Methylotuvimicrobium sp. KM2: one gene and its partner. The protein of the gene in region 2 interacts with the protein of the main gene of each other region in a pairwise test. Links are inferred from orthologs where the notes say so. Each region holds a gene or a part of one and is shown on either strand. Other genes may lie near its edges. The genes, in order: aceE and nth.

Region 1 (16,888 bases), 1.5 Mb from region 2 along the record:
AAATCGGTTTACGAGAAGCGGCGGTCGAATCGACTTATCGCTTGCAGTAATTTTTTGTTTTAGGTCTAAAACACATGCTGTCTGATCTTTTATGCGGTTACCCAAGCTGGAACTTGGCAAAGAGTATGATGCGGGTTGGCTGTTTTTAGCTTGATGCGCGTGGGTGCTAGGGGTAGTTTGAGATAATGATTTGGACCGTTTTTGCTTCGACTTGGTTCGGCACGAACGGTCTACAACACATGAAGTCTGCTTTTTTAGGTTTATAGGTCTTGTTTAACATCTTCTTTTAAGTTAGGCCAATGACAGAAAGCAAAAACCCATATCATGAAGATGTTAACGATCGGGATCAATAAGCATAAAACCCAAGCTTTGTGTAGTCCGGCTTTGTCCATGATTTTCGTGCCTAGCCACATAACCAAGAGCACCATTAGCGTGATTAGAAAAACTTCCATCATGAGCTCCTATCGTTTGTTTTTTGATTAGGCCATGGCAATAAGGCTAATTGTAAAAAAATCAGCAGCAAGCCGAATCCCGGTAAAAAAACCAGTAATGCCCAGGCAGGATGAAAGCCGGCTTTTCGGTAAATCAACATCACGGGAATGACAATCATTAGCGCGACAATGATGATGCGGCCCATTTCAGGAAATACGTACATAAGCGTCTCCTTTTCGATATATCGGCGATAGTACACCGACTTTTCGGTTAATGAAAGTCACTCGATTTACCCGATTGTAAGAATTCAGATCCTTTTTTCACCAAACCTGTGAAAGTGTTGTAGAACCTTCATGCTTCGACTTAGCTCAGCACGAACGGTCTACAATACACTCCAACTGTTCTTTTTCGGATAATCCTAAATTCGGCAGTTCAACCATGAAGCACATGAAGTATTTCAATAGATTACCTAAACATTGCAGCTAACCTTTCGGGTGAGCGAAAGTTGTTCATAAACGAATGACAAGTTATTGAGTTAACTTCTTATTCTTCATGATCTTCATGGTGAAATGCTTTTTCTAGGATAATGAAAGAGCTCTGGGTTTAGCATTACGCCGAATAGCGTACAGTAAGGCAAAGCAGGCGTACATGTAGCCCGTATGCAGCGTAGCGGAATACGGGACTGGCGTGGCTCCGAACTTCCCGGATTGCGCTACGCTGTTTAGGATCGCCGGAGGTTGGTAGTGGAAGTGGTCGGATAAATCACAGGGAAAAGTGCGATATCGAAGGCAATGAATCTGATGATAATGGGTGAGTTTTAATAAAACCACAAACGTTTAACAACGGCAGCCCTTGGAGCTGCTAACAACCGTCAAGCCCTCCGCTTTGCGGGGGCCATATGACTTGTTTTATACCCATCGCAGATCAAAATTCGGCACCAGGGTGTCCGTCAAAGGACGCCGTAAACCCAGCACCTAAATTAGCTATAATATTAAACATAGCTAAAGGGCTATGGAATTTAGGTGCTGGGTAAATACATCCCTGTAGGCTCTATGCCAGCTCCATGCTGGCAAAGCCTTTGCCGCACACCCTGGCGCCTCCTCAGGCACTGCCGAAATTTGAAGTGCGAAAGGTATAAATACAGGGCTGAACAATTACCATGGCGGCGTTTGCGTTAAGTATCGGCAGTCGTTGGGAGTCTTTTGAGAGCATTTATATATAAATCACCCTCGATCGCGCGGACTCTTTGACCGAGCGATTCGACCGTGTCGCCGGATAGCACAGGAACTTCCTCTTGTAAGAGCAAAGGCCCTTCGTCATAGGCGTCGGTGACGAAATGTACTGTGGCGCCTGATACGGTTTCACCCGCCTCGAGAACGGCGGCATGCACAAAATCGCCATACATGCCACGGCCGCCGAATTTCGGCAGGAGAGACGGGTGAATGTTAAGTATTTTGCCTGAATAGGCCGATAATGTTTGCGGCCCGATTTTTTTCATGTAGCCGGATAATACGATCAATTCGGTGTCGGCGGATTGTAAGGCTTTTTTGATGGCTTGGTCTTCGTTGTCGGAGTGGGTTTTACTGCTGATATGGAAAACTTCGATGCCGTGAGTCAAGCACCAATCATAAATTGCCGAATCTTTGTTGTTCGTGATTAATATGCCGATTTCAAACCCGGTCAATCCCCCGTGTTCGATCGTTTCGATGATTTTCCGTGCGGAACTGCCGCCGTGTGAAGCTAAAAAGCTTATTTTCATAGATGTTATGATTTAACTAATGGTTCGTAGCGCACCTTGCTCTCCCTCACCTAACGCTAGGTGAGGGACGATCTGGGGATCGCTCCCACAGAGCACCCGACGCTTTGTGGGAGCGACGCCTTCGTCGCGATTTCGAGGCCGAGAGCGTCAAACGACAATAATTGATGTCGAGGACTCATTGGCTAAGTAACTGTTTAAAACCTGCCTCCCGTTTTTATCGGGCGAGTTACGTTAAACTTCGGTAAGTAAATGATGGACAGTTACTAGGCATTGCCATCCGTGGCACTGGATTCCGCCAATCCCTGGCGGAATGACGCGTTCTTTCCTTTAGTTGGCGCTTATGCGGTACATATCCTACTATGCTTTTTTGTCTTACCTTCTTTTGAGGAATCAACGTTTTTTGCCGAGATACAGGTCTGTGATCGTGCCGGCGACGACTTCGGATGCGAAAGCAAAGGTTTCCGATAAAGTCGGGTGCGGGTGAATCGTCAATGCGACGTCTTCGGCGTCGGCACCCATTTCCAACGCCAATACGGCTTCGGCAATCAAGTCGCCGGCATGCGGGCCGACGATGCCGGCACCGAGGATGCGGCCGGTTTCCTTGTCGCAAATGACTTTGGTCATGCCTTCGCTGCGGCCCATGCTCAACGAGCGTCCGCTCGCCGCCCATGGGAATACGCCTTTTTCGATCTCGATGCCTTGTTCCTTCGCTTGGTTTTCGGTCAGTCCCATCCAGGCGATTTCAGGGTCGGTATAGGCAACCGATGGAATCGTCAGTGCATCGAATGCGGCTTTGTGACCGGCGATGACTTCGGCGGCAATTTTACCTTCATAAGCGGCTTTATGCGCCAGCATCGGATTGCCGACGATGTCGCCGATCGCGAAGATGTGCGGAATGTTCGTACGCTGTTGTTTGTCGACTTCGATAAAGCCTTGTTCGGTGACTTGAATGCCGGCATTTTCCGCGCCGATTTTGTTGCCATTGGGACGACGACCCACGGCAACCAGCACGGCATCGAAAACGGCGGACTCGGGGGCTTTATCGCCTTCGAACGAGACCATGAGGCCTTCTTCGAGGGCTTCGATCGCAGTCACGCGGGTTTCCGTCCAGATGGCCTCATATTGCTTTTTGATGCGGTTGTGTAATGGTCGAACCAGGTCTTTGTCGCAACCGGGAATAATCTGATCCATTAATTCGACCACGCTGATTTTGGAACCCAGGGCATGATAGACCGTTGCCATTTCAAGGCCGATGATGCCGCCGCCGACAATCAACAGTTTTTCCGGAATTTCGCGTAATTGGAGCGCTCCGGTCGAATCCCACAGACGCGGGTCGTCGTTCGGGAAAACCGGGATTTTTGTCGGTTCGGATCCGGCTGCGATAATGGCTTGATCGAAGCTAATCAATTGGGTGCCGTTATCATTATCGACTTGCAATTCATTTTTCGATACGAACGAGCCGTTTCCCTGTATACGCGTGATTTTGCGTTGTTTTACCAGGCCGTCCAACCCTTTGTTCAGGCCCCCGGTAACGCTTTCTTTCCAGCTTCTGATTTTATCCAGGTCAAATTTCGGTGCGCCGAAATCGACGCCATGGCTTGCGAACTCCTGCGCTTCATGAACGATTTGGGCCATGTGCAGCAGCGCTTTGGAAGGAATGCAGCCGACATTTAGACATACCCCGCCCAATACCGGGTAGCGTTCGACGATGACGACTTGTTTGCCCAGGTCGGCCGCACGGAATGCGGCTGTATAACCGCCTGGGCCACCGCCGAGGACTAGGACTTCGGCATGGAGTTTGGATTCGTTTGCAGCAGCATTTGCAGTCATGAGTATTCCTTATCAAGTATGCGTTTTGACGCCGAGCATCTTTTCGTTACTCGGTGTGTATCCGGCGAACGGTGCTCGACGTTTGAGTCTAGGCGCTTTTTTAAAGTATCAACCGTCTGATATCGGTCAAAAAATCTGTTAATTTGACCATAAAACGCGCCGCTTCGGCACCATCGATGACTCGATGGTCATAGGTCATGTCTAGCGGCAACATCAAACGCGGTTGGAATTCCTTACCGTCCCAAACCGGTTGCATTTTGGCTCGCGTGACACCGAGTATCGCGACTTCCGGTGCGTTAACGATCGGTGTGAATGCGGTGCCGCCAATGCCGCCGAGACTGGAGATCGTCATTGAGCCGCCTTGCATTTCGTTCGGCACCAGTTTGCCGGCGCGGGCTTTTTCGCTCAATGTTGCCAGTTCCGCCGATAATTCATAAATGCTTTTTCGGTCGACGTCGCGCAGTACAGGTACGACAAGACCGTTAGGCGTGTCGACGGCGATGCCGATGTGGCAGTATTTTTTTAGGATCAGGCTTGCGCCGTCCGGCGACAACGAAGCATTAAAATTCGGAAACTGCTTCAGCGCGTTTGCCAATGCCTTGATGATGAAGATCAAGCCGGTGACCTTACCGTTTGGACTGTTTTCGGCATTGATCTGTTTGCGAAAGGCTTCCAATTCTGTGATATCCGCTTCGTCATGATGGGTCACCATTGGCAGATTCAGCCAAACCCGGCTCATGTTTTGCCCGGTCAGGCGTTTGATTTTACTCAATGGCAAGACTTCGGTTTCGCCGAACTGCGAGAAATCCACGGCAGGGATCGCCGGGATGCCTGCTCCGGAAGATTTGACGCCTTCGCTGAGGGTTTGCTTGACATAGGCTTTGACGTCTTCTTTTAGAATTCGTCCCTTTCGGCCGCTGCCTTGCCTAATAAGACTCAGGTCGACGCCCAATTCACGGGCGAATAATCGAATAGCAGGCGTTGCATGCGGAAGGTGTTGGCCGCTCGGTTCGGAATCGATCGAAGCGGCCGGCGTCGGAGCAGGGGAGGCGGCTGGTGCCGAAGCGGCACTTGCAGCCGGTTTTTCCTCGATTGGCTTGTCTTGCTTGTTTGTGGCTTCGGTTGCCGGTTTCGGTTCTGAAACCGGAGGCTTCTGTTCAGGTTCGGAGGGTTCGCTAGCTTCGACGGTCGCGATGGTTATCCCTTGGGATACTTTGTCACCGACTTTAATTTTGAGTTCCCGAACCGTGCCGGCAATCGTCGATGGCATATCCATCGTGGCTTTGTCACTTTCCAAGACGACCAAGGGCTGTTCGATTTCTATCGTGTCGCCGGGTTGAACAAGGATTTCGACCACGTCGACTTCGCTAGAGCCGCCGAGATCGGGTACTTTAATCTCAATCAATTCACTCATGTGCCAATTCCTTTAATTAAAGCCGCCACGGGGCAACAGTTTCCGGGTTAATGCCGTATTTGGCAATGGCCGTTTCGACTTTTGCGAGTTCGAATTCGCCGATATCCGCAAGGCTTTTCAGTGCCGCGACAGCGATATGATAACGGTTGACTTCGAAGAAGCGGCGCAAGGATTCGCGAGTATCCGAACGGCCGAAACCGTCGGTACCCAAGACAGTATAAGGCGCCGATAGGTAAGGGCGAATTTGTTCGGCATACAGGCGAACGTAGTCGGTTGCGGCGATGATAGGCCCTTTGGCATTTTCAAGGCATTCGGTGACATGAGGCTTTTTAGGGGCTTCGGTCGGATGTAGCCGGTTCCATCGTTCGCAAGTTTGTCCGTCGCGTGCCAATTCGGTAAAGCTCGTGCAGCTCCAGAGATCGGCTGTTACGTTCCAGTCGTTTTGCAAAAGTTCGGCTGCGGCGATGGCTTCGCGGAAAATCGTGCCGGAACCCAGCAATTGCACGCGCGTTTTGGCGCGGCCGTCGCCTTTCTTGAACGAGTACATACCTTTAAGGATCGATTCCTCGATACCTTTCGGCATTGCCGGATGTTCGTAATTCTCGTTCATTACGGTGATGTAATAGAAAATGTCTTCTTGATCGACGTACATCCGACGCAAACCGTCTTGAATGATCACCGCGATTTCATACGAAAAGGTCGGGTCGTAGGAAATGCAGTTCGGGACGGTTCCGGCAAAAATATGGCTGTGTCCGTCTTCGTGCTGTAGGCCCTCGCCGTTGAGCGTCGTTCTTCCGGCCGTTCCGCCAAGCAAGAAGCCGCGTGTGCGTTGGTCGGCAGCCGCCCAAATCAAATCGGCGACGCGTTGGAAGCCGAACATCGAGTAGAAGATGAAAAACGGAATCATCGGCACGTTATGGGTCGAATAGGATGTTCCGGCCGCGATCCAATCGCACATGCCGCCCGCTTCGTTGATGCCTTCCTGCAAGACTTGGCCGTTTTTGTCTTCTTTGTAAAACATTAATTGGTCCGCATCCTGCGGGGTATAGAGTTGTCCGACTTGCGACCAAATGCCTAATTGGCGAAACATGCCTTCCATTCCAAAAGTACGCGACTCGTCCGGCACGATCGGTACGATGCGTTTACCGATGTTTTTGTCCTTGACCAAAATATTCAGCATTTTGACGAAAGCCATTGTTGTCGAAATTTCGCGTCCTTCGCCGGTAGCTTCCAATAGGGATTTGAAGTCCGATAGAACGGGAACATTCAAAGCGTAGGATTTCGTTCTTCTGTTCGGCAGGTAGCCGCCCAATTCGGCGCGGCGCTCTTTCATATAGGCCAGTTCTTTCGAGTCTTCAGGAAACTTCAGGTAAGGCAGCTCCTGAATTTGTTCGTTGGTTACCGGCAGTTCGTAACGATCTCTAAAACGAGTCAGGGAGTTGATGCTCATTTTCTTTTGTTGGTGCGAGATATTCTGGCCTTCGCCCGACTCGCCCATCGAATAGCCTTTGATCGTTTTTGCCAGAACCACGGTCGGTTGCCCTTGGTGGTTGACTGCGGCATGGAAGGCTGCATAGATTTTTGCAGGATCATGGCCGCCTCTATTGAGTAACCAAATGTCCAAATCGGACAAATCAGCAACCATCGCTTTCAATTCCGGCGTGTTGAAGAAGTGCTCGCGGACATAAGCACCGTCTTTGGCTTTGAACGTTTGATAGTCGCCGTCTACGCATTCCATCATGCGTTTGACGAGTAGGCCTTGATGGTCTCTAGCCAACAGCTTATCCCAATGGCGGCCCCAAACCAGTTTAATGACATTCCAGCCGGCGCCTCGGAAGGTGCCTTCCAATTCTTGAATGATTTTGCCGTTGCCGCGAACTGGTCCATCCAGTCGTTGTAGGTTGCAATTGACCACAAAAATAAGATTGTCCAGTTTTTCGCGGCCTGCCATGCCGATTTCGCCGAGAGACTCCGGTTCGTCGGTCTCGCCGTCGCCAAGGAAGCACCAGACTTTACGATTGGAGGTGTCGGCTAGGCTTCGATCTTGCAAATAGCGCATGAATCGGGCTTGGTAGATTGCCATAATGGGGCCTAGGCCCATCGACACGGTCGGGAATTGCCAAAACTCAGGCATCAGCCATGGGTGCGGATAAGATGAAAGTCCGTTACCGTCGACTTCCTGGCGGAAATTGTCCATCTGTTCTTCGGTCAGTCGGTCGAGTAAAAAAGCTCGGGCATAATCGCCGGGCGCCGAATGACCTTGCACGAACAATAGGTCTCCGTCATGTTGCTCGGATGGCGCTCGCCAGAAATGATTTTGGCCGACATCGTAGAGCGTGGCCGCCGATGCGAAACTGGCGATATGACCGCCGACATTGGTGTTTCTGTTGGCGCGAAGCACCATCATCATGGCGTTCCAACGGACATAGGACCGTATTCTTTGTTCGATAGTGGTGTTGCCGGGAAATTGAATTTGTTGATCGACGGGTATCGTGTTGATGTAGTCGGTGGTCGCGCTAAACGGTATATTAGAGCCCGATTGTCTGGCGACGGCGACCAGTTTCTCAATCAGATACTGAACGCGGGTTTCGCCCTCGATTTCCATCACTGCTTTCAGTGCATCGATCCATTCCTGAGTTTCGATAGGATCGACATCTTCCTGTTCGACAACCGCAGGACTTTTATTGTTTTTCATTTATAACTCCACTTATCAGGTAGGTTTTCCTATCTGAAAATCGCTGTTAGTTTGGTGATCATTTGTCGTTAGTAACGTTTAGAACGCGAATTTTATAACGGCCAAGGGTCGCTTGTCTTGTTATTCGCATGTTTGTCTAAGTTGTTAGGGATCGACCGGTGATGTTTTTGGTATTCATTATACTGATTGCTAACAAAATTTCGGCGCCGTTGTGCATCTAAACTTTAGCTTATCCTGGGGTATACGCAGATTTCAGATGGTTTCGTTGAGCTCAAAGCATAAGGGAGGTGCGTTATGCGCATCTTCTTAGGTGGTAAATGTCAACGTGGTTGTCGCATAAGTTAAAAAGAACGGAAGTGTCGGTATTTTTCACTGCATTATCGGTCTGTTTCTCAGGGCTTAAACAAAATCCCGCCTGCCAATCTCAGCTTCGGGTGTTATGACACCAGCGCTCCGGTTTGTTGAGTCTTAGCGGCGGAGGATGCGGCAGCGAAACGGAAGCCCGTCGCATTGTTTGAGCGCAGGTAGAGTTGTGGTAACGCAGCCATTAACCAGTCCCGCGATTTATTACAATTTGGCAGGGCGGGGCATGCAACCCATTTGCATCAAGTTAAAAACGGCCGACCCACATCACGCTCTTTCCCAAGCTCCAGCTTGGGAAAGACACCCCGGAAGCTCCAGCTTCCTGAGACCGACACAACCTCTGCACATTCTCAATCAACTTCTGACCCGCTCGTTCAATCTTCCTTGATTGTCGGGAAGCTAGAGCTTCCTGAACAGGTTACCCAAGCTGGAGCTTGGGTAACAGCATAAAAGGGGGCAAAGTTCTAACTTGCTTTAAATGCAGGAGTCTGAATAGCTACTTCCATGATGGGTTTCGCTCCGCTCTACCCATCCTACATTAGCGCGCGCTGATTGAAACGACATCGCGCTGTGTGTGACCTTTGTATAGCTGGCGCGGACGCCCGATTTTTTGCTCATCGTCGGAAATCATTTCATCCCAGTGAGCAATCCAGCCGATTGAGCGGGCCATCGCGAAAATGGCCGTGAACATCACTGTTGGAATGCCCAGAGCTCTCATGACGATGCCGGAATAAAAATCGACATTCGGATAGAGTTTTTTCTCGATGAAGTATTCGTCTTCCAAAGCGATGCGTTCCAATTCCAGTGCCAACTTGAATAGCGGATCGTCATGGAGTCCGAGTTCGTTAAGCACTTCATGGCAGGTTTCGCGCATCAGTTTGGCGCGCGGGTCGTAATTTTTATAAACCCGATGCCCGAAGCCCATCAATCTAAAGGGATCGTTTTTATCCTTCGCTTTGTCGATGAATTCGCCGATTCTCGAAACATCGCCGATTTCGAGCAGCATTCTGAGTACCGCCTCGTTAGCACCGCCGTGAGCGGCCCCCCACAGGCAAGCAATGCCGGAGGTGATGCACGCATAAGGATTGGCGCCGGATGAGCCGGCTAGTCTGACCGTGGAGGTTGATGCATTTTGTTCGTGATCGGCATGCAGAATCAAAATTCTGTCCATTGCTCTGACTAAAATAGGGTTTTGTACATAGTCTTCGCAAGGTGTCGCATGCATCATATACATGAAGTTTTCGACATAACCCAATTTGTTTTGCGGGTACATGAACGGCATGCCGCTACTATATTTGTGGCTCATCGCAACGATCGTCGGCATTTTGGCGATGAGGCGGATGGCGGACAAGTTTCGGTCTATCGGACACCGAATGTCCAGTTCATGGTGATAAAACGCGGATAGCGCGCCCACAACGGCCACAATGGTCGCCATCGGATGGGCGTCGCGACGGAATCCCTTATAAAAGTCGTTCAGTTGATCATGTACCATTGTGTGATAGGTGATGTCATTGACAAACTCTTGCATTTGCCGGCCATTCGGCAATTCATCATGCAGCAATAAGTAGCAGACCTCCATGAAATCGCATTTTTCGGCGAGTTGTTCGATAGGGTAGCCTCGATAAAGGAGAACCCCCTTGTCGCCGTCGATGAAAGTGATTCTAGAACTACAACTAGCGGTGGATGTGAAGCCCGGGTCGTATGTGAATACGCCCGTATCACGGTAGAGTGTTCGGATATCGATGACATCGGGACCGATAGTACCTTGTAGAACAGGTAGTTCACATGAAATCCGGTCGTCCTCATTTCGTATCGTTACTTGGTTGTGGTTTGTCATGGTATTACCTTTCTGTTAAGTATTCGTGATATCACGGCCTGTTAAATTTATAACCATTAACGCGCGGGCGTACTATTGTCAACAATAATAATGCAACGGCACAAACGTAAGACGCTACGTATTTCTTTTTAATGTCGGGAATTCAAAACACCGATTATAAAGAAAGTTTCCATAAACTATTTCGTGGTTATGCAATCGTAACTATTCAGTCCCCCGGCAATTAGCGTTACCACGCTCTGCGTGGGAACGATAGGGGGTGTGAATAATTACGTGCAATCAGTTATCGTAGTCCGCCAGGCAGCATGTTTAAAAATAAATAGGCCTTGAAGTGCATTATTTTTTTACGGCATTCTCGATTGCAGTTTTAGCTAATTCGGTAATTCTGGGCCAGTTTTTGGCTGCGACGGCATCATCCGGTGCTAACCAGGACCCGCCAACACAGGCAACATTCGGTAAGCTTAGATACTCATTATAGTTACTCGCCGATATTCCTCCGGTTGGGCAGAATGTTACTGAAGGAATGGGGCCGGCAATACCTTTTAACATATTGACGCCGCCGGCTGCAGCCGCAGGAAAAAACTTAAAGTGATCCAAGCCGTATTCCATGCCTAACATGAGTTCTGAGATCGTTGAGATTCCAGGGATTAATGCGATGTTACTATTTGCCGCGGCATTCAGTAATGTCGGCGTCAGTCCGGGACTAATTGCAAATACGGCACCGGCATTTTCGGCGGCTTGCAATTGCTCCGGAGTAGTGACTGTGCCTACGCCAACGATGGCATCCTTGACTTGTTCGCTGATAAGCTTAATGGTATCGAGCGCAATCGGTGTGCGTAACGTGATTTCAAGGACTTTGATGCCGCCTTCGGTCAATGCTTGCGCTAGAGGTACTGCGTCCTCGAGGTTTTTGATGACCATGACGGGCATGACGGGCCCCGCATTCAGCACTGCAGAGGGGTGAAGTTTCCAATTGTTCTGTGTCATTTAAATTGAGTTTCCGATAGATTAGTTATGTGTTGTCAATCGATTGACAAGGCGGTTAGTCGTTGAGGAACACGTTGGTTGCCCCGGTTTCTGCCGAAGAGGCATTCAAGCGGAAACCAGCAAACAATTCACGGCCCATGCCGTGATGGTGGTCTTTGGCGTGGTTTGCCGCCGGGCGGCGCGCATTGAATTCGGCATTGTCGACCAATACATTGATTTCGCCGGTTTGTGCATTTAAACGAATCATATCACCATTACGAACTTTTGCTAGTGGGCCGCCGTCTGCGCATTCCGGACACATATGAATCGCCGAGGGAACTTTGCCTGAGGCGCCGGACATGCGTCCGTCTGTCACCAGAGCTACTTTGAACCCTTTGTCTTGTAATAAACCCAGCGGCGGAGTCAGTTTATGCAGTTCCGGCATGCCGTTGGATTTCGGTCCTTGGAATCGTATGACCGCAATAAAATCTTTTTCCAGTTCACCGCGTTTGAAGGCATCCATTAGGTCATCTTGATCATCGAAGACAATGGCCGGTGCTTCGACGATTTGATGTTCTTCTTTAACGGCGGAAACTTTTGAAATGCCGCGTCCCAAATTACCGTGCATGACATGCAGGCCACCGCTCTTGGCAAAAGGTTTTTCCACGGTAGACAATACTTCGGGGTCAAGCGAGGTTGCCGGGGAAGGCTCCCAAGTTAATTGGCCGTCGATGAGTTTGGGCTCCTGAGTATAGTGTTGCATGCCCCGTTCGTCGGCGACAGTGATGATGTCTTCGTGCAGCAAGCCGTTGCGTAATAGCTCGCCGATCAACACACCCATACCGCCGGCGGCTTGGAAATGATTTACATCGGCAGGGCCGTTCGGATAGATTTTGGCAATTAACGGCACTACTTTCGATAGATTATCGAAATCGTCCCAATTGATCACGATGCCCGCTGAGCGTGCGATGGCGACTAAATGCATCGTATGGTTCGTAGAACCGCCGGTGGCGAGCAGGCCGACGATGGCATTGACAATGGCTTTTTCGTCGATGACATGACCGATGGGGCGGAAATCGTTGCCTAGTGCCGTGAATTTCAGTGCCTGCTTAGTAGCCGCTTTAGTCAGTTCGTCACGTAGCGGCGTGTAAGGATTGATGAATGAACTTCCGGGAAGGTGTAGGCCCATGATTTCAACCATCATTTGGTTGCTGTTCGCGGTACCGTAAAAAGTGCAAGTGCCGGGGCCGTGGTAGGCTTTCGATTCGGATTCAAGCAGTTCCTTGCGCCCGATTTTGCCTTCGGCGTATTTTTGGCGGGTGCGTGCTTTTTCTTTGTTGGTAATGCCGCTGGTCATTGGGCCGGCCGGCACGAATACGGCGGGAAGATGACCGAAGCTCAATGCGCCTATTAATAAGCCGGGTACGATTTTATCGCAAACTCCCAAATATAGGGCGGCGTCGAACATGTTGTGGCTTAAGCTAATTGCGGTCGACATCGCTATGACGTCACGGCTGAACAATGAAAGCTCCATGCCGGGTTGGCCTTGCGTGACGCCGTCGCACATTGCAGGAACGCCTCCGGCAAATTGCGCGACGCCGCCGGCTTCTTTCGCTGCATCTTTGATTAGAGTGGGAAAATCTTTATAAGGCTCGTGGGCCGATAGCATGTCGTTATATGCAGATACGATTGCGATATTGGCTTTTTGGTCGCCGGCTAGGTCTGCTTTTTCCGTAGCGGCACAAGCGGCGAAGCCATGCGCGAGATTGCCGCAGCCAAGCACCGAGCGATGAGGGCCTTTTTTGACCGCCGAATCAATTCTAGCTAAATATATGGCGCGGCTTTCACGGCTGCGTTCGATAATCTCTTCGGTAACTGAATTAAGAATAGGATGCATTTTATCTTCCTGCTGTTGGAGGTCGCGTATGAATCGCCAATTATCATCAACGATGATAAAGAGTCTTTATCACTTCGCTCGAAAAGTGACTGCCGTTAAGTTATCGTGTCTTGGGAATGGCGTCGGTAACTTTGTCGGATAAGACTAAGTCGCGTTGTTTTAAAGTTTTTTGCGATTGCATAAGCGATAAGGTAAAAGTGTTATTTAGCAGAAGGCGATTGAGTTATTGTTCTATCACTTTAAGCAAATATTGGGCCGGTAGAATAATTTTGTAAGCCTTTGTTTTTTATGTATTCTTGTTTCGCACTCGCTTGTGTCTAAATCATTGGAAGGGCGAATTTAGGCTGTAATTATACATCTAAACCGGTGCTTGCACCAAAATAGCCAAAAATCGTCCAGGCGTACGTGCCGGATGGTGTAGGTAGGGAAGCTGGAATCAATGACAGATTTTAAACTTTATCGATGTCGGGTACAATTGCCGGCCTTTGTTGATCCGGTATCGGAAATGGCGCTTAGAGGAAATCATAAATGACTGTTTTAGTTGGAATCATTATGGGGTCGACTTCCGATTGGGAGACGATGCGGTTTGCGACCGAAAAGCTTGAGCAGTTTGGTATTGCTCATGAAGTTGAAGTCGTCTCCGCGCATCGAACGCCGGATAAATTATTTGCTTATGCCGATGCTGCGGAAAGCAGAGGATTGGAGGTGATCATCGCCGGCGCCGGCGGCGCGGCGCATTTACCGGGTATGGTCGCTGCAAAAACGGCGGTTCCGGTATTGGGCGTGCCGATCCAATCCAAAGCGCTCAACGGCATGGATTCTTTATTGTCGATTGTGCAAATGCCGGCCGGTATTCCGGTCGGAACACTAGCCATCGGAAAGGCGGGAGCGATTAATGCGGCGTTGCTGGCGGCGGCAATAGTCGGTAATAAATATCCGGAATACCGGGAAGTTTTACAGCTATTTAGACAACAGCAGACTGATTCTGTATTGGCGAATGCCGATCCGAGGAGTGTTGAATAATGATAATTGGTATCTTGGGCGGCGGGCAATTGGCAAGAATGCTGGCATTGGCGGGAAAACCCTTGGGCTTGCAATTCATGTTTTTGGATCCGGCGGACGAGGCTTGTGCGAGCGAATTAGGCGAGCATTTGCAAGGTGACTATACGGATCGTACTCTATTGACGCAAATGGCCGAACGCTGCGATGTAGTGACTTACGAATTCGAAAACGTTCCGGTCGATATTATCGATTTTATTGCGGAAAAAACGCCTGTTTACCCGTCGGCTAAGGCCTTGGCGGTAGGCCAGGACCGCTTGACCGAAAAGGATTTTTTTCGAGAGCTGGGTATTCCGACCGCGCCTTATTATGCTGTCGATAGTTTCGAGCGCTTGCAAGAAGTTATGCCGGAAATTGGGTGGCCGGCGATTTTGAAGACTCGAAGATTTGGCTATGACGGGAAAGGTCAAGCCATTTCGCGTTCTGCGGCCGATTTACAGGAAGCTTGGCGGGAACTGGAAGGATCGCCGGTCATTGTCGAAGGTTTCGTGCCGTTTCGCCGAGAGGTTTCTATCATCGCCGCGCGCAATGTTTCAGGAGCTATCGTTTATTATCCCTTATCGGAAAATCAGCATCGAGGCGGTATTCTTCGTTTGGCCAAGAGCTGCGATAACGATCCGTTGCAATCCCAAGCAGAGTCGATGATAGCAAGATTGTTGGAAGCCTTGAATTATGTTGGAGTACTGGCTCTAGAGTTGTTCGATCTCGACGGGCATCTAGTCGCTAACGAATTTGCACCGCGCGTACATAATTCGGGTCATTGGACGATCGAAGGCTCTGAAACCAGCCAATTTGAAAATCATTTGAGAGCGATACTCGATCAGCCCTTGGGCAACACCAAGACACGCGGTTTTGCCGCAATGCAAAACTTTATAGGCGGCGTGCCGAGCCTGAAAGAGGTGTTGGCTCTGTCCGAAGTTCACATGCATTTATATAATAAGACGCCAAGAAAAGGCCGTAAAGTCGCGCATGCCACAATCAGATCGGATACTCCGGAAGCTTTATCCGGGCGGATAGCTGCGTTGGCAAAGCTGGCCGAGCAGACCGACGATTCTTGAAAGCAGGCTTCCGGCATCCGTTTCTGGACCCCGTCCTTATTTATAGGATAGACTGACGGGATTATTTTTTTAGATCTTGATTATGACTTACTGTATCGCCGCTTCACTCAATGAAGGTCTCGTTTTGGTGTCCGATTCAAGGACCAATGCCGGGATCGATAATGTCAGCACTTATGGGAAAATGCATGCGTTCGATACGAATGCCGATCGCAAAATCGTTTTGTTGAGCGCGGGTAATTTGGCAACGACGCAGGCCGTTTTAGAGCAGTTGAAGCGCGATAAGCTCAAGGATGCCAAGGTTAACATTAATTCTGTGGACTATTTGTCGGATGCGGCCAATTACCTCGGTCAAGTTAGTCTCGAAAAACAAAAACAGCATCTCGATACCGAAGGGCAATCGGCGTTCAATCCGTCCGCCACGTTTATTATTGCCGGTCAAATCGGTAATGAGCCGCCGGGGGCTTATATGGTCTATGCCGAAGGCAATAGCATTACAACTTCTCCGCATACTCCGTTCCTGCAAATCGGCGAAATTAAATACGGTAAACCGGTGTTGGATCGTTTTTTGAAGCTCGATACGCCATTGGACGAAGCCGCGCGCTGCTGCTTGGTCTCGATGGATTCGACGATACGCAGTAATGCCAGCGTCGGACCGCCGGTCGAGATGTTGATTTATCGTAAGGATAGCTTCCGTCTGGATGAGTACTATTGTTTCGAGGCTGAAAATCCTTATATGGTTAATCTAAGAAAAAGTTGGGAAAGTACGTTGCGTGATGCCTTTGCGAAGTTGCCGCCCTTAATGCCGCAGTACGCTAAGCCATTGGAGCCCGATCTTTGAGTCGTATTTATTTACGCCTCTATCGTTCTCATCCTCCAGAGCTCGCCGTTATACACAAGTAATGTCATGCGTAACACACACGAGCTTCGATAAAAACCATGGTTACCAAGCGTTAATGGCTCCGATAGTCGCGACGAAGGCGTCGCTCCCACAGAGAGCGGCGGATGCTATGTGGGGGCAATCCTAGTCTTATCGCCACCGACGTCCTAAGGGTCTTGCTACTGCCGCTTCCCACCAATTTAATTCGCGTACGATCGGATTTTGACAGTATTCATAACCGCTGTATTCGATGCCTTTAAATATCTCTTTCTGTAACCAGGCATAGGCTTCCGGCGATTCGCTTTTCAATCGCTGCGGAATCAAAATATACTGACTAATCAGTTCTGCAAGTTTTTCATTGATTTTGCCGTTATAACGGCCGTCATTGACTTCCCATAGAAATTCAAAGGCGTCGAACCAGCGCGATGGCCATAACGCTAAATCAGCATCCTTGATCATATGCATATAGACGATATCGGTCGAGAGTTTGCGATACCAAAAGAAAAAATACAGCGATTCATGTCCGTCCCAAAAATGAAAGTTGTCGATCACATGAGCCAGTTCATGCACGATCAACGGAATTCTAAAATCTACTAGATATTTCAGCCCGATATCCTTATAAAACTGACCCTCTTTGGCTTTATCGAAATTCTTGATCGTGAAAACAATGCGATTAGTGCCGCTGTACACCTGAGCGACGACTT
Region 2 (13,071 bases):
TAAGCCCAACAAACGAATCGCTTCCAATAAACGAAGCGTCCCCATCGCATCAACATCGGCCGTGTACTCCGGCGATTCGAAACTTACCGCGACATGAGACTGCGCGCCTAGGTTATACACTTCATCCGGCTGTACTTCTTGCAAAATGCGGGTCAGATTGGAAGAATCGGTCAAATCGCCGTAATGCAATACGAACTTTTGATTTTCGACATGCGGGTCTTGGTATATATGATCGACCCGTTGTGTATTGAATAGAGAGGCGCGGCGTTTGATGCCGTGAACTTCATAGCCTTTCTCGAGTAAAAACTCGGCCAAATAAGATCCGTCCTGCCCGGTGATGCCGGTAATTAATGCTTTTTTTGTCATAAAATGCTCATTTTAGTTACTCATTCGCAAATCATATTAATGTTGCGAAATAAATTTTGTGACACCAAGACAAACCCTTTGCCGGTCAAATTTCGGCACAGGCTTATCGAAGCACCTAAATATAGTGTTCGCACATCAAATTTCGGTTTTTTAAAACCCTCACCCCAGCCCTCTCCCACTGTGGGCGAGGGAGTCGAATGCCGAAATTTCATGTGCGATAGGTATATTCAAAAGATTGCTCAAGAAAGAATCTTAGGTATGCCGCCGGCATCCTCGTCAAGCGGGAATTGCTGTAATAAACCCGTTGTGTGCGTTATATTCTTCTAGGCGGACTATAATAGTTCAGCACCTTAATTTAAGAAACCCAGCGTTAACCGGATAAAATCATGTTAAAAAATCAGCCTTTGATGAGCGAACGCAAGCACATTTTCGGCTTTACCGCCAGCCTTAGGCGCGATTTTCCCGCCGGCGTCGTGGTTTTTTTGGTCGCCGTGCCGTTATCGCTAGGCATCGCACTGGCATCCGGCGCACCGCTGTTTTCAGGACTGATTGCCGGAATCATCGGCGGACTGGTCGTTTCCGGTTTAAGCGGATCATCTCTGGGTATAAGCGGGCCCGCTGCCGGTATTGCGATTATCGCCCATGGAGCGATACAAAGTCTTGGCTTTGAAGCCTTTCTGCTAAGCGTCGTTATCGCAGGTTTCATTCAGGTGATCATGGGACGAATCGGAGCCGGCATCGTCGGCTATTATTTCCCATCCGCGGTCATATCCGGCATGTTGACCGGAATCGGCATTATCATTTTTCTGAAACAGATACCGCATGCATTCGGCTACGACGTAGATTACGAAGGCGATATCTTCTTTACACAAAGCGACCAATTCACAACGACATCCGAATTGATCCATATGCTCGATTTTATTTCTCCCAGCGCGGTCATTATTTCGTTGGCCTCGCTGGCTATTCTACTGCTTTGGGAGTCGCCATTCATTAAACGATACCGTTTTACGCAATGGATTCACGGCGCATTGGCGGCCATATTAACCGGCGTAGCGTTTAATCAACTATTCCTCGGATGGTTTCCCGAGTTGGCTTTGAGCGGCAATCATTTGGTTTCATTGCCCGAGGTCGATCGAGCCTTCGAACTGATTGCTTACCTAACGCTGCCGGATTTTTCGCAAATCACCAACCCATCGGTTTACACGACCGGGTTCACCCTAGCCATGGTTGCCAGTCTTGAAACTCTATTGTGCGTCAAAGCCGTCGATAAGCTAGACCCGTATAAAAGAGTGACGCCAAATGATAGGGAACTGAAAGCACAGGGCATCGGCAACATTTGTTCCGGCTTGTTAGGCGGCATCCCGATCGCCCAAGTCATCGTACGCAGCTCTGCCAATATCCTATCGGGCGGCAGAACCAAGGCCTCGGCTTTCATTCATGGCATATTATTACTAACAGCGGTAATATCGATTCCCGGCCTCTTGAATACCATTCCGCTGGCTAGTCTTGCGGCGGTTTTGTTAGTCATCGGTTACCAGATGGCGGACTTGCGTCGCTTCATAACGATGTACCGAACGGGGATATATCACTTCACCCCCTTTGCCGCGACTGTGCTTGGGCTTATTTTTACCGACATGCTAACCGGCATTGCGATCGGCATGAGCATCGCACTGTTTTTTATTTTGCTGGAAAATTTAAAAGTCGGTTTTTATCTGCATCAGGAACAAAAAGCCAATAAAAACTTCATTACTTTATCGGAACACGTTTCTTTTCTTAATAAAGCCAATATCCTGCAATTACTTGACCAACTTCCCGAAAATTCCGAGGTCGTTATCGATGCAACCGGCTCCAAATACATCGACTTCGACGTCTATGAAATCATACAAAACTTTAAAACCGAAGCCGAACGCAAAAATATTCATTTAGTTATCGAAAACCTGAGGGGTTACGGCGTTCTCGAGCCGGTGCAAAGAGTTCATCCGCTCGACAAAGAATCGCAACAGTCGCTGACGCCGGCAGATGTTTTAGAAATCTTAAAAGCAGGCAACCAACGATTCGTCTACAATCTTAAAGCCAACCGTAACCTGTTGGAACAAATTAATGAAACCGTCGAAGGCCAGTTTCCGTTTGCGATTATTCTTAGCTGCATCGATTCGCGCACCTCGGCCGAATTAATTTTCGACCAAGGTTTAGGCGACATATTCAGCGTTCGCATTGCCGGCAATGTTATTAATAACGATATATTAGGCAGCATGGAATTTGCGTGTAAATTAGCTGGTTCCAAGCTGATTGTCGTGCTCGGCCATAGCCACTGCGGCGCAATCAAAGGCGCCTGCGCAGACACCAAACTCGATCACCTAACCGGCTTGCTCGATAAGATTCGCCCTGCGGTCGACTCGGTTAAAAACGGCCGGCTAGCTCGAATCAGCAAACCTGACGACTCTCTCGTTGAACAAATTGCCGAACGCAACGTCGAAATCATGGTAAAACAAATCAGACAGCAGAGCCCTCTTCTGAATGCGATGGCAAATAGCGGCGAAATCGGAATAATCGGCGCCATGTATAATATTGAAAACGGTATAGTGAGTTTTTTTGAATAGTATACGTCTACATTGTCGCAGCCGAACAACAAAACCATAGCAACAACCCTAGCTTATTAAATCAACCGCAACAAATCCGCCGAGTTTTTGTTTTTTGGCGAATATCGCTATAATGCACGGTCTTGTTCGTTATAGATCAACAGGCCTTGGTTTGCAGAATAATTCTTTAGTGTTATAGTTGGTTATTATCGCTTGAAATACGTTGTCTTGAAAATGCAACATTTCCAATTACCCTTTTCCGGCCTATCCGGATTTAGTTCAGCCGATGAAAGAATATCTAATCATTCTGATAAGCACGATACTGGTCAATAATTTTGTACTGGTAAGATTTTTAGGATTATGCCCTTTTATGGGCGTCTCCCGAAAACTGGAAACGGCCTTGGGAATGGGGTTCGCGACGACTTTTGTACTGACCTTATCCGCCGTTTGCAGTTATTTGGCGAATCGTTATCTGTTGATTCCACTAGAACTGGAATATTTACGTACGATCACCTTTATCGTCGTGATTGCCTTTGTCGTGCAATTTACCGAAATGGTCGTTCACAAAACCAGTCCGCTCCTTTACCAGGTATTGGGAATTTTTTTGCCGCTGATTACCACTAATTGCGCGGTTCTAGGCGTTGCCCTGCTGAACGTACAAACCCAACACGGCTTCTTGGAATCGGCTTTATACGGTTTCGGCGCCGCGGTCGGTTTTTCGCTGGTATTGACCCTTTTTTCGACGCTACGCGAAAGAATCGACGTTGCCGACGTCCCCCTGCCGTTCAAAGGCAACTCGATAGCGCTAGTAACGGCCGGATTAATGTCCATGGCCTTCATGGGATTCAGCGGCTTAGTTAAAGGCTAGACAGCCAATCAATTTCACGTAATCGCTCACGCAAACCCATTCTAATTTTACATTTACCCTCGACACACGCAGGGCGAATGTAAAATGCAATAAACCTCATGCCATCAGTGCAAAGCGATGGAACGATGAACGTGGATTGTTACTCAAATACCAATTATTCTAATTCGACCAGATAAATCCGATGATACTAATCATTTGCATCACATTTGCCGTATTTGGCGTAATACTCGGATTTTCGGCCATCTATTTTAGGGTCGAAGGCGATCCGATTGTCGATAAAATCGAAGCGATTCTTCCGCAAACGCAATGCGGGCAATGCAGCTTTCCCGGCTGCCGTCCTTATGCCGAAGCGATCGCTGCCGGCGATGCCGATATTAACCAATGCCCGCCGGGAGGACAAGACGGCGTCGAAGCGCTGGCCGACTTACTGGGCGTCGAAGCAAAACCGCTCAACGCCGAATTCGGCGAAGAAAAACCCAAAAGCGTCGCGGTCATCATCGAGGACCTGTGCATCGGCTGCACCAAATGCATTCAAGCTTGCCCGGTCGATGCGATACTTGGCTCCGCGAAGATGATGCATACCGTGATAGCCGACGAATGCACAGGCTGCGAGCTTTGCGTCGACCCTTGCCCGGTCGATTGCATCGTTATGGAGCCGATACCCGAAGACCTAAACAACTGGCAATGGCCGGAACCGGTAAAGAAATATGCTTAAAACTTGGCGCTTTCATGGCGGCTTGCGCCTGCCCGCCCATAAAAACCTTTCGGCACACCGGCCGATCGTTAATGCTGAGCTGCCGAAACAACTGATCTATCCTTTGCAACAAAGGCCCGGCGTACAACTCAAAGCGACCGTCGCTCCTGGCGATACTGTGCTGCGCGGCCAAATCATCGCAGATTCCGATCATTTCCTGGCAACCCCGCTTCATGCAGCAAGCTCGGGTACTGTTAAATCAATTGAAGATCGCATCATACCCCACCCCTCCGGCTTATCGGATCCGTGCATCATCATCGACACCGACGGACGCGATGAAGCATTGCCGCCGGAACCCGTTGAAGATTACCGCTTAGAGCCCGCTGCTACGTTGCGCGCCAAAATCCGCCAAGCAGGCATTGTCGGTCTCGGCGGCGCGGCGTTCCCTACCTCGATCAAGCTGAACCCGGGACCGCAACGCCATATCGACACGCTGATATTGAACGGCGCCGAATGCGAACCCTATATCACCTGCGACAATGTCCTGATGCAAGCCGAACCGGATGCTATCGTTCAAGGCGCGCTGATTTTGATGCATGCGCTGCAAGTCGGCGATGGTATTATCGCCGTCGAAGATCATATGACCGAAGCGTTTCAGGCATTATCGGCCGCCATCGAACAATCGAGGGATCGCCGACTGACCGTAGTGAAAATCCCTGCCCTGTATCCGACCGGAGGGGAAAAACAATTAATCCGCGTCGTTACCGGCAAAGAAACGCCGTCAGGCGGCATTCCGGCCGATGTGGGCGTAATTTGTCAAAACGTCGGCACGGCCGCGGCCGTGTATAACGCCATTTGCCGCGGCCTACCGTTAACCGAGCGAGTCGTGACCGTCACCGGCCAAGGCGTAAAACAACAACAAAACATGCGCGCGCGCATCGGCACGCCGATTAGCGATCTGATCAACCAATGCGGCGGCTATCAAGACTCTGTGGAGCGTTTGATCATGGGCGGCCCCATGATGGGTTTCGCGTTGCCCGAGGACGACATACCAATCGTCAAGGCCACCAACTGCATTCTAGCCGCCGCCGGATCCGAAGTCGCTACAAGTAAAGAGACCCGGCCTTGTATTCGCTGCGGCGATTGCGCGAAAGCCTGCCCGGTAGACTTGCTGCCGCAACAGCTTTACTGGCATAGCCGAGCCGGCAATTTGGAGAAATGCAAAGAATTTAGCCTATTCGATTGTATCGAATGCGGCTGTTGCGAGGTTGTTTGTCCAAGCCAGATCCCATTGGTGCAATATTACCGAGCCGCGAAAAGTAAGACCATCGCCAAGGCCAAAGAGGCTGAAAAAGCAGCCATCGCGAAACGCCGGCACGACTTCCTTCTTGAACGCAAGGCTCGTGAACAGGCCGAGAGAGCCGAACGCTCTCGCCGCAAAAAAGAAGCCCTAGCCAAATTAAAAGCCGCTGAAACCGCCACCGAAGGAGCGGAATAAATGAAATTCTCAACCGTCATGTCGCCGCACCTTCAACCTGTCAACAGTGTTGACCGGGTCATGCTGCAAGTCTTGTTGGCCTTGATTCCCGGCATTGCCGCGATGACTTGGTTTTTCGGCATCGGCGTCTTAATCAACATTGCCCTAGCAGTTGCCGTTGCACTGCTTGCCGAAGCATCGATTCTGGGCTTACGCGGCAGACCGATCGGCTCGACGCTCAAAGACTTGAGCGCCATCGTGACCGCGGTGCTACTAGCCATTTCGCTGCCGGTTATTGCGCCATGGTGGATTACCGTCGTAGGTGTCTTGTTCGCGATCGTAATCGCCAAACATTTATACGGCGGCTTGGGTTACAACCCGTTCAATCCTGCGATGGCTGGCTATGTCTTACTATTGGTCTCGTTTCCAATGCAAATGACCGCTTGGCTCGCGCCAATCGAACTCGGCTCGGCCGCATTGAACGAAGTCGACTGGCTTAAATTGATTTTTCTCGAGCAACTACCGGCAAACATCGAATTCGATGCAGTCACGATGGCCACACCGCTAGATAGCGTCAGGACTCAATTGGGGCTAGGCAGATCGGTACCGGAAATAAAAACCGATTCCGTTTTCGGACTTTTAGCAGGAAAAGGTTGGGAATGGGTGGCCGGAGGCTATTTGCTTGGCGGGCTCTGGCTCATGTGGCGTAAAATCATCGGCTGGCAAATTCCGGTCGGATTGCTGCTTGGACTCGGTCTATTCGCGAGTATCTGTTATGCGATCGACAACAATCAGTTTGCCGCGCCAAGTTTTCACTTAGTCGCCGGCGCGACGATGCTGGGCGCATTTTTCATCGCAACCGATCCTGTGACCGCAGCCACATCGGTTAATGGCCGGCTTATTTATGGACTACTTATCGGTTCGTTGGTTTATGTAATTCGTGTTTGGGGCGGCTACCCGGATGCAATGGCTTTCGCGGTTTTATTGGGTAATTTAACGGCGCCGGCAATCGATTATTTCACGCGGCCTCGCGTCTTCGGTCAAAAAGCATGAACGCTATTATTAAAAAAACTTTATCGGCAGCCGCGATATTGGGCGGATTTTCGTTGCTGGGCCTGGGCTTAACCTCACTCACTTTTCATAAAACCGAAGCCAAAATACAGGAAAATGAACGGCAGGCCTTACTGACCAATTTAAAAGCCGTGATCCCCGAGTCGCTTTACGACAACGACATCGTCAACGATACGCTCGAAGTGACCGACCTCAACCAGGGCTCCACAAAACCGACAGTCATTTATCGCGCCCGACAACAAGGCAAGCCGGTCGCCGCGGTCATGACGGTGATAACACCTAACGGTTATAGCGGCAATATCAGCCTGTTGGTAGCCGTAAAAACCGATGGCACTATTAGCGGCGTCCGGACCCTTTCGCATCGCGAAACACCAGGCCTTGGCGACCGCATTGAAATCGAGCGTAGCGACTGGATTTCATCATTCGATGGTAAATCGCTCGACGAGCCTCACCAATCGCAATGGGACGTTAAGCGCGATGGCGGCCACTTCGACCAATTGACCGGCGCAACGATCACGCCGCGAGCGGTTGTAGGGGCCGTTAAAAACGCATTGCTTTATTTCAAGCATAACCAGGCCCGGATTTTTTCAACGACAAAATCGACTCCCGAAGGAGGAAATTAATGTTCTCCGAATACAGTAAAATCGTCAAAGACGGCTTATGGCTCAATAATCAAGCCTTCGTCGCATTACTCGGACTGTGCCCGCTGCTTGCCGTAAGCAACACGGTCATTAACGGTCTCGGACTAGGCCTTGCGACGACGATGACATTGGTCATGTCGAACACGATCGTCTCACTGATACGTAACTTCGTTCCCGACGAAATCCGTTTACCGGTTTTCGTACTGGTCATTGCCAGCGTGGTCACGATGATCGAACTCGCGATGAACGCGTGGTTCTTCGGACTTTATAAAATCCTCGGCATTTTCATTCCGTTGATCGTCACCAACTGCTCTATCATCGGCCGGGCCGAAGCGTATGCTTCAAAGCAACGTGCCGACAAGGCTTTATTAGACGGCCTATCGATGGGCCTCGGCTTTACCTTTGCCCTAGTAACGCTTGGCAGTTTGCGTGAAATCATCGGTTCGGGAACTTTATTCGCGAAGGCCGAATTGATGTTCGGCGAAGCGGCTAAAACCTGGCAAATCGATGTGATAACCGATTATTCCGGTATGTTGCTGGCAATTTTACCGCCCGGCGCGTTTATCGGCCTCGGCTTGTTGATCGCATTAAAAAATATTATCGACGCCAAGGTCGAACAGCGTAAACCGGCACATATTCAGATCCCGATTCAAGCCGCCCAGGAACAGTGAACCAAACCAAACGTCAGGCAATTTTCGACAAACTGGCGGCAGCGACACCGGAACCGACTACCGAACTAACATACTCGTCGCCTTTCGAACTGCTTATCGCTGTCGTATTGTCGGCCCAAGCCACCGACAAGGGCGTCAACAAAGCCACGGCACAATTATTCCCCATCGCCAATACGCCCGAATCGATTTTGAACCTAGGCGAAGCCGGTTTAAAGGAACATATCAAGACTATCGGGCTGTTCAACAGCAAGGCTGCAAACATCATTCAACTGTGTCGGCAAGTGCTCGAAAAACACAATGGACAGATTCCGCAAACCCGCGACGAGCTCGAAGCGTTACCCGGCGTCGGCCGTAAAACGGCAAACGTCATTTTGAACACCGCGTTCGGCCACCCGACGATTGCAGTCGACACCCATATCTTCCGAGTCGCGAACAGAACACGTATCGCCCCAGGAAAAAACGTGCTCGAAGTCGAACGAAAACTGGACAAATACGTCCCGAAAGCCCACAAAAAAGATGCGCATCATCTGCTGATCCTTCACGGCCGATATACTTGCACGGCAAGAAAACCGAAATGCCCGGACTGTATCATCGTCGAGCTCTGCGAATTCAAGGAGAAGACTGTTTAAATCTATTTCACCATGAAGATCATGAAGAATCAGAAGTTAATTCAATAGATTACCTGATTAGCAAGATGCTTCAGCTTGCCGAAACCAAGTGTCCAAGCAGGGGCCAGTCGTAGTCGCAAAAACTAAAATATGCTGTTACCCAAGCTCCAGCTTGGGTAACCTGTTCAGGAAGCTCTAGCTTCCCGACAATCAAGAAAAATTGAACGAGCGAGTCGCGGGGTTGATTGAGAGTGAGCGGAGGTTGTGTCGGTCTCAGGAAGCTGGAGCTTCCGGGGTGTTTTTCCCAAGCTGGAGCTTGGGAAAGAGCGTGAAAGTGTTTAATGAAATTATTGGGTTCAATTACTCCCTTTTGACTGAAAAAGCGTATAAGAACGAGAAGGTGTGGGGTATGCCTAGCGAGGATGTCGGCGGCTGGGAGCCGCCGTCAAGCCCCCATGGACGGGTTCACGGCGCTCCTCGATAGGCATACCCCATACCCAACAAAGTTGAACGATTCTTCAGTAAGAAGGGAATAAGTCACAAAAGTAAAACACTGCTAACTGCTAACTGCTAACTGCTAACTATTGACCCTGCAAAAAGCCGTTGTATCCTTATTAATAAACATTTCCGCTGTTTGCATGCCTCGCCAAAACATTGTAAAAAGAGGAACTGATCTTGTTGCTGCGCTGTCGCAGCAATGTTGCAATACTGTACTTAGGATTTGATCGCAAATAACTTCCCTATTTTTGGAGGGTTCGGTAACTCGATTGGCAGGTGTCGGCGGCAGGGAAAGCCGCCGTCAAGCCTACATGGACGTATTCACGGCGCCCTGCCAAGCGAGTTACCGAACACTCAACAAAGCTCATAGTTGCAGGACGTTATTTATCACGAAATCCTTAACGCAATTCATAAACGATTCAGATTTTTTTGCTAACCTTACAAGGTGTTAATCAATCTGATTTTTTTCACAACCAAAACACACTGGGATTTATTATGAAAAAGATGAACAAATCGCCATTCGCTGCCGCAATGGGCACCGCTATGGTTTCTACTCTCGCTTTATCTACTGCGCACGCCGAGGCTAATCCATTCGGTATGACCGAACTCTCTTCCGGTTACATGCAAGTCGCCGAGGCCGAAATGACCTGCGGCGAAGGCAAATGCGGCGGCATGACCAGCACGCCGAAAATGGAAGAAGGCAAATGCGCCGGCAAAAAAGACGAAAAGCCGGCTGCCGACAAGTCAAGTAAGGAAATGACTTGCGGAGAAGGCAAATGCGGCGGAATGACAAAACCGGAAGGCGATGCCGATAAAACTAAATAAAATGAAGCGAAACGGCTTTCATTAAAATTTTGCTTTACTTCAAACAAAGCAATTGCGTCCTAATAGAGGGTGATCCAATCACCCTCTATCCAGCAAAAAACAGCAGGTGTTCCGATGAACACGACTCAACATCTAGTCCGTGGCGTAGGCCTCGGTTTACGCCGAACTTTTCTAAATAACATCGTCGACACGCCGCCCGCATCAGTCGATTTTTACGAAATCGCTCCCGAAAACTGGATAACGATCGGCGGCAAATTCGGCCGGCAACTGCGCAATATGACCGAGCGTTTCGACTTCGTTTGTCACGGACTCTCCTTATCGATCGGTAGCACCGACCCGCTTGACGAAACCTTTATCAAGGCCGTCAAATCATTCATGGCCGAACACGGCATAAAACTGTATAGCGAGCACCTTAGCTATTGCAGCAAAGACGGCCACCTGTACGATCTGATGCCGATCCCTTTTACCGAAGAAGCGATTACTCATACCGCTGCGCGCATTCGCCGCGTTCAGGACATTCTCGAACAAAAAATCGCGATCGAAAATGTTTCCTATTATGCGGCGCCGGGCCGTGAAATGGATGAAATCGATTTTTTCAACGCCGTGGTCAACGAAACCGATTGCGACATCTTGCTCGATCTCAACAATATCTATGTCAACAGCATCAATCATGGCTACGATGCCGAAACATTTTTAAAAGCGATTCCTGCACAGCGAATCGCCTATGCACATATTGCCGGCCATTATGTCGAAGCCGAGGACTTTTTAGTCGACACGCACGGCGCTCCGGTCATCGACCCGGTTTGGAAACTACTTGGCAAGGCTTACGAACTCTACGGCATATTCCCAACCTTGCTGGAGCGGGACTTCAACATTCCGCCACTACCGGAATTAATCAAGGAAACCGAAACGATCGCCGCCATTCAACAGGCTTGGGAAAAGCAACATGAGCGTAGAACAGCATAAAACCAAAATCGATTTCAAAGCCAAACAGCAAGAATTTGCCGCTTTCATCAGAAATCCCGACCGAAACCCGGCTCCGGACGATGTGGCCCCGGAACGCATGTCGATGTACCGCGAGTTGTTTTTTAATAATGTCGAAAGCTTTTTATCGAGCAATTTTCCGGTATTGAAATCGCTGCTCTCGCAGGAAAACTGGCTTGCGCTCGCGCGGGACTTTTATTCGGAACACCGCAGCAGCACACCCTATTTTTCCGAAATCCCCGAAGAATTCTTGGATTATTTGCAAAACGAACGCCAGTGTCCGGACGACTTGCCCTTCATGCTCGAACTCGCGCATTACGAATGGGTGGAAATGGCGTTGGCAATCGCAAAAGAAGAAGCGCCCGCAACCATTGCGTCTGAGATAAATTTAAGGTCTTTGCCGTTATTTTTGTCGCCGCTGGCTTGGCTTTTAGCCTATCGTTTTCCGGTTCATCAAATTTCGACAGACTTTATTCCGTATGAAGCGCCCGAGCAACCCAGTTTTTTGATCGTTTACCGGGCGCCGGACGATAGCGTGAAGTTCATGCAAATAACGCCATCGACCTATCGTCTTTTGGAGATCGTGCAGAATACTCCGGGAATCACTGCCGAATCTTGCTTAACGCAGCTCGCCGGCGAACTCCAGGCAAGCGATACGCAGCTGGTTATCGACCAAGGCTTAAAAAGCTTACGCGAATTAGCGGATAAATCGATTATTTATAGCGCTTAAAACTTCAAAGTGGGTCGTGCACGCACAGCGCCCCTTCAAGCTTCAAAATTGGTGTAGTTTAACTTCAACTATTAAGGCGAACATAGCTTTATTTATCACGAAATCCTCAGAGTATCTTAACCGAACTAGGATGACGGATCAGCATCGAAAAATGTTTCTTGGACCGATTGAGCCAACCGCGAATTTCGACTTCTTTGCCGACATATCCTTGAAGGCTTGGAAAGAGGTCGAGATTGGCGCGCTCAATGCGAAAATCGACGCGCTCGCTAAGCGACAAATACACATATTTACGCGTCGTTCTAATTTGTTTAACGCGCCCGGAAATTCGCTGCCAGCCTCTATGATTACCCGCTTGAAGACTTGAAGCCGGCTTGATTCGATATTCAGGCAGTCTCCAGATACCTCTAGAGTTTTTTTCGGCTTCATCCTGAGCACGAATCAATTCCCCGCTATAAAGCAAATTCGGCGGAAAAATACTGAGCGCAGCCAAGCCTAATCTAACCTGCTCTAAATTGAGATGCAGACCGTCCTCGGTAAATAAATGTGCGAGCGTCCGCCCGTATTTGTCCTTTTGTTCGCTATCGAAAACCAAACGCACGCGTTTGCCTTTTAGTGCGTTAGTTAACCAACGTTTAGCTTCTTCACCTCCAGCCTCCGCGTTTTTATTTCGCCCTTCGACCTCAGGCGCGTTGATGCCTAGTAAGCGGATTTTTCTGCCGTCTGCCAGCTTTACCGTGTCGCCGTCATAAACATACTGAATGCGTTGATAAGAATAGCCGGGGGTTATCGTAAGACGCTCGGCGCCTTCTCGTCGCTTGTCCGAAAAATATAATTTGCCGCTTTCATCTTGCCAACGATAAATTTCATCGGCGCAGGCGGTCGAGATAGCCAGCATTAAAACGAGTGATTTAAGTAAGGCGTGAAGCATGGATTTGAAAATGTTTATCCTAGAAAAAGAATTTCACATGAAGACCATGAAGAATAGGAAGTTAATTCAATAACTTATACCCATCGCAGATCAAAATTCGGCACCAGGGTGTCCGCCAAAGGACGCCGTGA

Evidence for each region.
Region 1: the proteins of nth (region 2) and aceE interact in binary tests that used the Escherichia coli proteins (3 or more experiments, as listed by UniProt). The link is inferred for Methylotuvimicrobium sp. KM2 from one-to-one orthologs.

Annotation. Positions count from the first base shown.
Region 1 is NZ_CP150634.1:1,972,869-1,989,756, forward strand. The notes cover bases 5,252-8,506. They hold aceE (pyruvate dehydrogenase (acetyl-transferring), homodimeric type), read right to left. Parts: upstream 8,131-8,506; coding sequence 5,452-8,130; downstream 5,252-5,451. Other genes in these bases: aceF (dihydrolipoyllysine-residue acetyltransferase), read right to left, coding at 5,252-5,435. Outside these bases: WJM45_RS08355 (L,D-transpeptidase family protein), read left to right, coding at 1-50; WJM45_RS08360 (hypothetical protein), read right to left, coding at 261-455; WJM45_RS08365 (hypothetical protein), read right to left, coding at 452-655; WJM45_RS08370 (phosphoribosylglycinamide formyltransferase), read right to left, coding at 1,607-2,191; lpdA (dihydrolipoyl dehydrogenase), read right to left, coding at 2,582-4,021; more of aceF, read right to left, coding at 4,122-5,251; gltA (citrate synthase), read right to left, coding at 9,032-10,330; WJM45_RS08395 (bifunctional 4-hydroxy-2-oxoglutarate aldolase/2-dehydro-3-deoxy-phosphogluconate aldolase), read right to left, coding at 10,664-11,314; edd (phosphogluconate dehydratase), read right to left, coding at 11,370-13,190; purE (5-(carboxyamino)imidazole ribonucleotide mutase), read left to right, coding at 13,719-14,213; WJM45_RS08410 (5-(carboxyamino)imidazole ribonucleotide synthase), read left to right, coding at 14,213-15,307; WJM45_RS08415 (peptidase), read left to right, coding at 15,390-16,145; WJM45_RS08420 (hypothetical protein), read right to left, coding at 16,335-16,888. UniProt on the Escherichia coli protein: Component of the pyruvate dehydrogenase (PDH) complex, that catalyzes the overall conversion of pyruvate to acetyl-CoA and CO(2).
Region 2 is NZ_CP150634.1:475,653-488,723, reverse strand. The notes cover bases 7,181-10,179. They hold nth (endonuclease III), read left to right. Parts: upstream 7,181-8,363; coding sequence 8,364-8,996; downstream 8,997-10,179. Other genes in these bases: WJM45_RS02165 (hypothetical protein), read left to right, coding at 9,969-10,179; WJM45_RS02175 (electron transport complex subunit E), read left to right, coding at 7,678-8,367; rsxG (electron transport complex subunit RsxG), read left to right, coding at 7,181-7,678. Also shown: gmd (GDP-mannose 4,6-dehydratase), read right to left, coding at 1-366; WJM45_RS02205 (carbonic anhydrase family protein), read left to right, coding at 753-2,966; electron transport complex subunit RsxA, read left to right, coding at 3,232-3,813; electron transport complex subunit RsxB, read left to right, coding at 3,995-4,528; electron transport complex subunit RsxC, read left to right, coding at 4,521-6,005; electron transport complex subunit RsxD, read left to right, coding at 6,006-7,037; more of rsxG, read left to right, coding at 7,034-7,180; more of WJM45_RS02165, read left to right, coding at 10,180-10,298; WJM45_RS02160 (DUF692 domain-containing protein), read left to right, coding at 10,413-11,264; WJM45_RS02155 (putative DNA-binding domain-containing protein), read left to right, coding at 11,245-12,012; WJM45_RS02150 (thermonuclease family protein), read right to left, coding at 12,119-12,940. UniProt on the Escherichia coli protein: DNA repair enzyme that has both DNA N-glycosylase activity and AP-lyase activity. The DNA N-glycosylase activity releases various damaged pyrimidines from DNA by cleaving the N-glycosidic bond, leaving an AP (apurinic/apyrimidinic) site.